2 regions of the Xenorhabdus bakwenae genome follow, and region 1 is predicted to be linked to the other one. Evidence: predicted binding sites of a transcription regulator. Region 1 holds the regulator's gene; the other holds the start of a gene.
The links. Region 1 encodes PurR, which represses purine synthesis genes. Its sites were predicted from a motif close to CANGCAAACGTTTGCNTG; they were not measured.
Positions count from the first base shown of each region.

Region 2: the regulator PurR is predicted to act here: its motif matches at 2,252-2,269, upstream of purL (phosphoribosylformylglycinamidine synthase).

Region 1 is NZ_CP119194.1:784,617-789,296, reverse strand. It holds gene rnt (ribonuclease T) at 1-345, shown strand, start outside; gene PXH59_RS04620 (Grx4 family monothiol glutaredoxin) at 417-797, opposite strand; gene sodB (superoxide dismutase [Fe]) at 1,159-1,737, shown strand; gene purR (HTH-type transcriptional repressor PurR) at 2,239-3,264, shown strand; gene punR (DNA-binding transcriptional activator PunR) at 3,268-4,176, opposite strand; gene punC (purine nucleoside transporter PunC) at 4,300-4,680, shown strand, end outside.
Region 2 is NZ_CP119194.1:63,879-68,558, reverse strand. It holds gene purL (phosphoribosylformylglycinamidine synthase) at 1-2,169, opposite strand, end outside; gene mltF (membrane-bound lytic murein transglycosylase MltF) at 2,434-3,969, shown strand; gene tadA (tRNA adenosine(34) deaminase TadA) at 3,974-4,483, opposite strand; gene PXH59_RS00945 (DNA-3-methyladenine glycosylase family protein) at 4,572-4,680, opposite strand, start outside.

The DNA.
Region 1 (4,680 bases):
GGCATGAAAGACACGAATTGTAACCGTGCAGTTATGGTCGCCCATAATGCCAATTTTGATCACAGTTTTGTCATGGCTGCGGCTGAACGTGCGGGTTTGAAACGCAATCCATTCCATCCGTTCGCTACTTTTGATACCGCTGCACTCAGTGGCCTGGTTCTTGGTCAGACAATTCTTGCCAAAGCTTGTATCACAGCGGAAATTCCGTTTGACAGCAATCAGGCCCATAGCGCTCTTTATGATACTGATCGAACTGCCCTGCTTTTTTGTGAACTGGTTAATCGCTGGAAACGGCTAGGTGGTTGGCCGCTACCATCTGCTGATACAGCCAACGGCGGATCCTAAAAAAGCAAGCCCCATACCGATTACAGTATGGGGTTATGAACAGTCACCATCATTCAGATGAATAACTGACCTTATTCCTGCTCACGATATTTATCAGCTGTTTCTTTGATCAGTGTTTGTAGTTCACCACGTTGATACATTTCAACAAGGATGTCACAACCTCCCACCAACTCACCATCAACCCAAAGCTGAGGAAAAGTCGGCCAATTTGCATATTTAGGCAATTGAGCACGGATATCCGGGTTTTGCAGAATATCCACATATGCAAAACGTTCACCACAAGCTGATATAGCTTGAACTGCCTGAGCAGAAAAGCCACAGCTTGGTAGTTTCGGGGAGCCTTTCATGTACAGCAGAATTGGGTTTTCTCTGATCTGACGTTCGATTTTTTCAATGACCGAATCAGCCGTTGTATCAGTAACCGTGTTAGTATTCGTATTCATGTTCGTCATATTTGCTTCCTTAAAAACTGCAAGCGCTATTTATCAGCATAAGATAAAGATTGATTCAGAATACCACTTTCTGCGCTAATTTTTCTACCGTGAACTTTATATGGCAAATTTTTGCCATGATTTGCAGCAATTGATCATCAGTTATTGTCATTCCAACTGACTGTATCTAATCCATGTTAAGTTCAGTTCTGCACCAGTTCGCAGCTTAATAACATCTTTTTCCCTGTTATTTAGCAGAAAAGTTGTTAAGATAATTATCAAAATAGTAACACGATAATAAGCTTAAATTTGCCCTGCCCATGGTTAGTGTCTAAGCCATGGTTTGCGGAGCCAAAAACCCGATATTAAAAAGGAGCATGCAATGTCTTTTGAATTACCAGCATTACCTTATGCCAAAGATGCCCTGGAACCACACATTTCTGCAGAAACTCTGGAATATCACTACGGCAAACATCACAACGCTTATGTTGTAAACCTGAATAATCTGATTAAAGAGACTGAATTTGCCGGAAAATCGCTGGAAGAAATTATCAAAACCTCTGAAGCTGGCATTTTCAATAACGCAGCACAAGTTTGGAACCATACTTTCTACTGGCATAGCCTGTCACCAAATGGTGGTGGCGAACCCACTGGAAAAGTTGCAGATGCTATCAACAATGCCTTCGGTTCTTTTGCTGAATTCAAACAGCAGTTCACCGACTCAGCCCTGAAAAACTTTGGTTCAGGCTGGACTTGGTTAGTCAAGAAAGTTGATGGCACTCTGGCTATTGTTAACACGTCTAATGCAGCAACCCCACTGACTGGCGAAGATAAACCAGTACTGACTGTTGATGTTTGGGAGCACGCATATTACATCGATTACCGCAATGCACGCCCCCAATATTTGGAGCACTTCTGGGCTCTGATCAACTGGAAATTTGTTGAGGAAAACCTGGCTTAATAAGATTCATTCTCATACTAACCTGAAATAATAAGGGCGGGTTTTCCTTTATTCGCGGAATTCCGCATGCTGGAGAACCCGCCCTTAAAGTAAGTGGGACTACACATTCTTCGTTTAGATCTTGATCAGATCAGACAGAGGCTTGCCAGAAAAACAATCATGATTAATGCACTACAGGCAGCCAACAATCCCAGCTTCAGATCTGTATCCATAGAACATCCTCAATGTGAAAATTAAGACACCTCAACATCCTAAATTTTAAGCAGTTATTTCCCATATATCGAAAAACCATACCGCGATATTTAATCCATACTCTTTATAGCATCGATTATTGCTTTCACTTTTGAGCTAGATCAGACAAAATTCAAGGTTTACCGCTAAATTATTGTCAACCATCACCCTGTATATAAATATATTGGCAAACGATTAACAAATAGCTATACCCGACAAGAAAGATAAAGGGTATATAAATTAGACCAGAAGGTCAGGAGTCCTTTTTTCATGGCAACGATTAAAGATGTGGCTAAACGCGCTGGTGTTTCGACCACAACCGTATCCCATGTTATCAATAAAACCCGTTTCGTCGCCGAAGATACCAAGGCCGCAGTTTGGGCCGCTATTAAAGAATTGAACTATTCTCCCAGTGCCGTTGCCCGCAGCTTGAAAGTAAACCACACCAAATCCATTGGATTGCTGGCAACATCAAGTGAAGCACCATACTTTGCTGAGATCATAGAATCGGTTGAAAATAGCTGCTATAGCAAAGGTTATACACTGATTTTATGTAATTCTCATAACAACCTTGATAAACAGAAAGCTTATCTCGCTATGCTGGCGCAAAAACGGGTAGATGGTTTGCTGGTAATGTGTTCAGAATACCCTGAGCAACTTTTGAGTATGTTGGAAGGCTATCGTAATATTCCTATGGTGGTCATGGATTGGGGAGAATCCAGAGGTGATTTTACCGATGCAATTATTGATAATGCCTTTCATGGTGGTTACCTAGCTGGCCGTTATCTCATTGAACGTGGTCATCGTGATATTGCATCTATTCCGGGACCGTTGGCAAGAAATACCGGTGGGGGCCGCCACCAAGGTTTCCTCAAAGCACTAAAAGAAGCCAATATCGCTATTCGGGATGAATGGTTTGTACAAGGTGATTTTGAGCCGGAGTCCGGTTATCAAGCCATGTATAAAATCCTGAATCAAAAACATCGTCCAACTGCTGTTTTTTGTGGTGGAGATGTCATGGCTATGGGAGCGATTTGTGCAGCCGATGAGCTGGGATTGCGCGTTCCACAAGACATTTCAATCATCGGTTATGATAATATTCGCAATGCTCGCTATTTTACGCCAGCATTAACAACCATCCATCAACCCAAAGAGCGTTTAGGGCAAATGGCCTTTTCAATGTTACTGGACAGGATCGTCAATAAACGTGAAGATGCACAAACTATCGAAGTCCACCCACGCCTTGTTGAACGGCGCTCTGTTGCAGATGGACCTTTTATCGATTATCGCCGCTGACCATTAATTTTCTTGCAGCCATTCGGCATTAAGCGTTTCGCTATCCCCCAGATAATCTAGTAACCAGCTTAATGCCGGTGAATGGCTTTTTTGCGACCATGTCAAGCAGCATGGACTGTCAGGCAATGGTTGCTCAAGTTCAAGTGTCATCAGCTTGCCTTTACGGATCAGCGGTAGAGCACGGTGTTTGGGCACCATGCCTACACACAATCCATCCATTAAGCAACTTAATCCAACATCCCAATCGGGAACAATCAGTCTCCGTTGATTATCCAAAGCCCATGTATCACGTTTAGGTAAGCTGCGGGCAGTATCTTCAAGACATAAACTGGGATAAGGCCGCATTTGTTCATCATTCAATTTTCCCGATATTACTGCCAGTTCATGTTCAGGGCTGGCTACACACAGCCAAGGCATAAACCCCATATCCCTGAAGCTATACCGCTCGCCCACGGGGGAAGCACGTGTCGCTCCGATGGCGACATCCACTCGTTCATCCACCAAAGCATCCCATACGCCATTGAAAACTTCAGGATAGACAAATAACTCAATATCTGGAAAATGGCGATAAAAATCCAAAATTAGCCGACGCGTTCGCTCTGGTTTTACGACCTGATCAACCGCAATACTAAATTGCCCCCGCCAACCGTTGGCAACCTGTTGGCACTGGTGCCGAGTGTGATTCATTTTTTTGATAACAGAACGCGCTTCTTTGACAAAAATTGCCCCCGCTTCCGTTAAATCAACGTCACGGTGACGACGTTCAAACAGAGGTATTGCCAGCCATTCTTCAAGCTGTTTTACCGTATAGCTGATAGCAGAAGGCACACGATGAAGTTCTGATGCAGCTGCGCTGAAACTTCCTGTTCTGGCAACAGCATCAACGACTTCCAGAGAGTATTCAGACCACATATATCTTCCTTTCAATTTTTTTCACGGCATGGTGCAAATATTACCGTTTCACAAGTAAAAATCATGCTATATAAAATAAGCCAACTATTTCCTTATCCACTACAAAACCTAATTATTAACACAATGACAACAAATAAAAACGCCATTCCATTTATGTCTTATCTCGCAGGCTTAAGCATGTTAGGCTATTTGGCCATTGATATGTATCTACCCGCTTTTGACACAATGAAAGCAGAATTAGGTACATCCACTAATGCCATCAGTGCGAGCCTTAGCATTTTTCTTGCCGGATTTGCTTTTGCCCAGCTTTTATGGGGTCAATTGTCTGACCGTTTAGGCAGAAAACCTGTTCTTATTATCGGCCTATCCCTGTTTTCCATTAGTTGTTTAGGTATGCTTTGGATTACAGACCCGATCCAGTTACTGGTATTGAGATTTATGCAAGCGGTTGGTGTTTGTTCTGCTGCGGTGACCTGGCAGGCTTTAGTCGTCGACAGATATGAT
Region 2 (4,680 bases), 720 kb from region 1:
GGCAATATTGGTCAGTGCTTCACCCACCGCCATACGCGCTGATGCTGCAAAATCCAATAATGCAATCGGCGCTCGCTCGCCCATTGACATGGCTTCGCCATAATAGCTGTCCAAACTGGCGGTAGTCACAGCACAATCTGCGACTGGAATTTGCCAGGGGCCAACCATCTGGTCACGGGCAACCATACCGGTTATGGAACGATCCCCTATCGTAATCAGGAATGTTTTTTCCGCCACGGCAGGCAAATGCAAGACACGTTTTACCGCTTCTGCGAGATCAATCCCCTTGCGATCCAAACCTTGCCCTTGAGCTTGCAAAACCTGTACATTTTTCAGCATCTTCGGCGTCTTACCGAGCAACACATCCAGCGGCATATCGATTGGCTGATTATTAAAATGGTTGTCATTCAACTGCAAATGTCGCTCTTCCGTTGCTTCCCCAATCACCGCGTAAGGCGCACGTTCACGGCGGCATATTTCTTCAAACAGAGCTAATTGCTCTGGTGCTACCGCCAAAACATAACGTTCCTGGGATTCATTGCACCATAACTGCAATGGACTCATGCCGGGTTCATCGTTAAGAATATTACGTAACTCAAAACGCCCGCCTCGACCGCCATCACTGACCAATTCGGGCATAGCATTTGACAAACCGCCAGCGCCTACATCATGAATAAATAAAATCGGATTTTTATCCCCCAATTGCCAGCAACTGTCGATCACTTCCTGACAACGACGCTCCATCTCCGCATTGTCACGCTGTACAGAGGCAAAATCCAGGTCAGCATCAGACTGACCGGATGTCATTGAAGATGCCGCCCCGCCCCCTAAACCGATATTCATGCTTGGTCCACCCAACACAATCAATTTTGCACCGTCCGAAATCTCCCCTTTCTGGACATGTTCTTCACGGATATTGCCGATCCCGCCTGCCAGCATGATGGGCTTGTGATAACCACGCAATTCTGAACTGTTATGGGAACAAATTTTTTCTTCATAGGTTCTGAAATACCCGAGCAATGCCGGACGCCCAAATTCATTATTAAACGCTGCGCCGCCTAATGGGCCTTCCAGCATGATGTCCAATGCACTGACAATGCGATCAGGTTTACCAAAATCCTCTTCCCACGGTTGCTCAAACCCAGGAATTCTCAGGTTTGAAACTGAAAAACCGACCAGCCCGGCTTTCGGTTTGGCACCTCGTCCGGTTGCACCTTCATCACGAATTTCACCACCGGAACCCGTCGCTGCACCGGGCCAGGGCGAAATGGCGGTCGGATGGTTATGAGTTTCCACTTTCATCAAGATGTGGGCTGGCTCTTGATGATAGTCATAAACCCCGGTTGCAGGATCAGGGAAGAAGCGGCCAACATCAGAACCTTCCATAACCGCTGCGTTATCTTTATAAGCAGAAAGCACGTAATCTGGCGTCTGTTCAAACGTGTTTTTGATCATTTTGAACAAAGATTTGGGTTGAGTCTGGCCATCAATAATCCAATCTGCATTGAAAATTTTGTGGCGACAATGCTCAGAATTTGCCTGGGCAAACATATACAGCTCAACATCCGTTGGATTGCGTCCTAACGCCTGAAAAGCGCTCATCAGATAATCAATTTCATCGATAGCCAGAGCCAGCCCTAATTCAATATTTGCTGATTCCAGTGCGGCCCGTCCCGATTGCAAGATATCAATCTGTTTTAACGGCGCAGGGGGCTGGTGAGAAAACAGGACTTCGGCTTGTTCACACTGAGTGAACACACGTTCCATCATGCGATCGTGCAGTAATGCCGACAACGTTTGCCATTGCCCGTCATCCAGGCCAACACTCTGAATATAATAGGCAATCCCTCTTTCTAAACGGACAACCTGCTTCAGTCCACAATTGTGGGCAATATCTGTCGCTTTCGATGACCAAGGGGATATCGTGCCAGGGCGAGGCGTGACTAATATAAGTTGTCCTTTAGGCTCAAGTTCGGCCAAAGAGGGACCATACTTTAATAGTTTATTTAATTTCTCTCGCTCATCTTCCGTGATGGGGTCATTAACTTCGGCAAAATGCACATATTCTGCATAAATGTCAGTAACTGGGAGATGTTGATCTTGACACTGGGAAAGGAGCTTAGTGATGCGAAATGCCGATAAAGCGGGTGAGCCACGCAGAATTTCCATAATAATAGGTTCTCTCATCTTAGAAGCAAAGCCTGACTGATGCCTCAGGAAACAGCAAGCATTATAGAGGAATGTTTCCTCTGACGAAACCGTTTGCGTGGTGATTTATTCACCCAGCAATACACTCAATAAAATACCAAAATGAGTTTAATAGGGTTGCACATCTCCCTTTTGTTACGCAAAATTCTCGATTACTGGAAATTTAACCATGCTATTATCTTGTACTTCATACGGTTACAAATCGTTCTGAAAAGAGATAACTATTTGAATAACATAAAGATAAATTATTTTGTTATCGTAATTATCACGCTCCTTTCTGCTGCCATCATCGGCCTGAATATCAATTGGCCCAATAAACAGCAGGAGCAGATAAACAAAATTCTGGCACGAGGAGAGCTACGGGTTAGTACCATCAGCTCTCCTCTGATCTCTCTTAACAACAAAAATGAGCCAGCAGGATTCGACTATGAGTTAATCAAGCGGTTTGCCAATTATCTGGGCGTTAAACTGGTGATTAAGTTTCGTCCCAACATTAAGCAACTTTTTGACGACTTGGAAAACGATAAAGCCGATTTCCTGGCTGCCGGGCTTATCTACAATAAAGACAGGCTGAACCAGACACGCACTGGCCCAGCCTATGTTTCAGTCATACAACAACTGGTGTATCGCAAGGGGGCGACACGTCCACATTCGTTTGGTGATTTAAAAGGTAAACTCATCGTCACGGCAGGCTCAGCTCATGTAAGTGAACTGAAAAAGTGGAAAGAAAAGTCTTATCCTGAGTTAACCTGGGAAGAAACACCACACGAGAATACGCAACAATTGCTCGAACAACTCTCCGAGGGAAAAATCGACTATACCATCAGTGACTCCCTCAGTTTGGCCTTGCAACAGCGCATTCATCCCAATCTGGCAGTTGCTTTTGATGTCAGTGAAGAAAGCCCTTTAACCTGGTATTTAAAACGTAATGCCGATTATAGCCTCTACTCCGCTATGCTCGATTTCTTCAGTATGTTGACTGAAAACGGCATCATGTCGCGGCTACAAGAAAAATATTTCAGTCATGTCGGCTCATTCGATTATTTCGATACCCTTTCATTTATTCGTGCCATCAATACGCTCTTACCAACCTATCAACCCATTTTTCAACAATACGCGGGATCGCTTGATTGGCAATTGGTGGCTGCCATTGCATGGCAAGAATCACATTGGGACCCACAAGCCACTTCACCTACTGGTGTTCGTGGATTGATGATGCTCACACGCCCGACAGCAAAATGGGCTGGAATTCACGATCGGCTGGATCCGGAGGAGAGTGTAAAAGGCGGAATGGCTTATCTGCACTACCTGATGGCGCGTTTGCCAGAAACCATTCCTGAGGATGAGCGCATTTGGTTTGCCCTTGCCGCTTACAACATGGGGTATGGGCACCTTCTTGATGCCCGTAAATTAACCGCGGCACAAAAAGGGAATCCAGACAGCTGGCTGGATGTTAAAACGCGCCTGCCCCTGCTCAGCAAGAAAAGATATTACGCCAATACAACCTATGGCTATGCCCGTGGCTATGAAGCTTATCGTTACGTTGAAAATATTCGGCGTTACTATTTGAGCCTGGAGGGATACCTTAGAGCGAAAGCCAACCGCGAGAAAACGGAAGAGAGTGAAGTGGCAACGGATACCACGACCATCAATACTCCTCAAGCTGAGAATGACAAAATAACAAGCAATAACGCTGGATCTCACGAAAAAGCGTCGGAGAATAAAACACCGACGCCATCTGAAACGACCGCTAAATCATAACTGACTATGGCATGTCCTGTTGCTGAGTTTTCAATTTTTTCAATGCCTTATGCTGTTCCCTGCGTTGTTTAAAAAAAGCACTCAACATAGTGGCACACTCTTCCGCCAGCACCCCGCCGGTAATGTCAATTTGGTGATTCATGCCCGGGTGGCGCAAGATATCAATCAGTGAACCCGCTGCTCCGGTTTTCATATCGCTGGCACCATAAACTAACCGTTGTATCCGGCTGTGTACCATCGCACCTGCGCACATGATACAAGGCTCTAAAGTGACATACAGTGTCGTATTCAACAGACGATAATTCTGCAATTGCCTCCCGCCCCGCCGTAACGCAATAATTTCTGCATGAGCGGTAGGATCATGGTCAGTGATTGGATGGTTAAATCCCTCAGCAATCACTTTATTATCGGCCACCAATACAGCACCGACCGGAATTTCCCCCTTTGCCTGTGCTTGCATGGCTAAACCTATCGCCCGACGCATCCAATATTCATCATTAAAATTTTTTGTCACTGCCCATTCTCTTACTTATGAAAATTCCGCCTATTATACCCAATCACCTCAATCTGCCGGTTCAATCTGAATCTCAGTTGGAGTGGTATTAGTATCCACTACTGGATTGCTGTTGCCATAAGTGCGCGCCCACCAACGCCTTCCAGGGAGAAAAATCTGCCAGCCATTTTTCTGCCTGTTCCGCACTCACTTTGTTT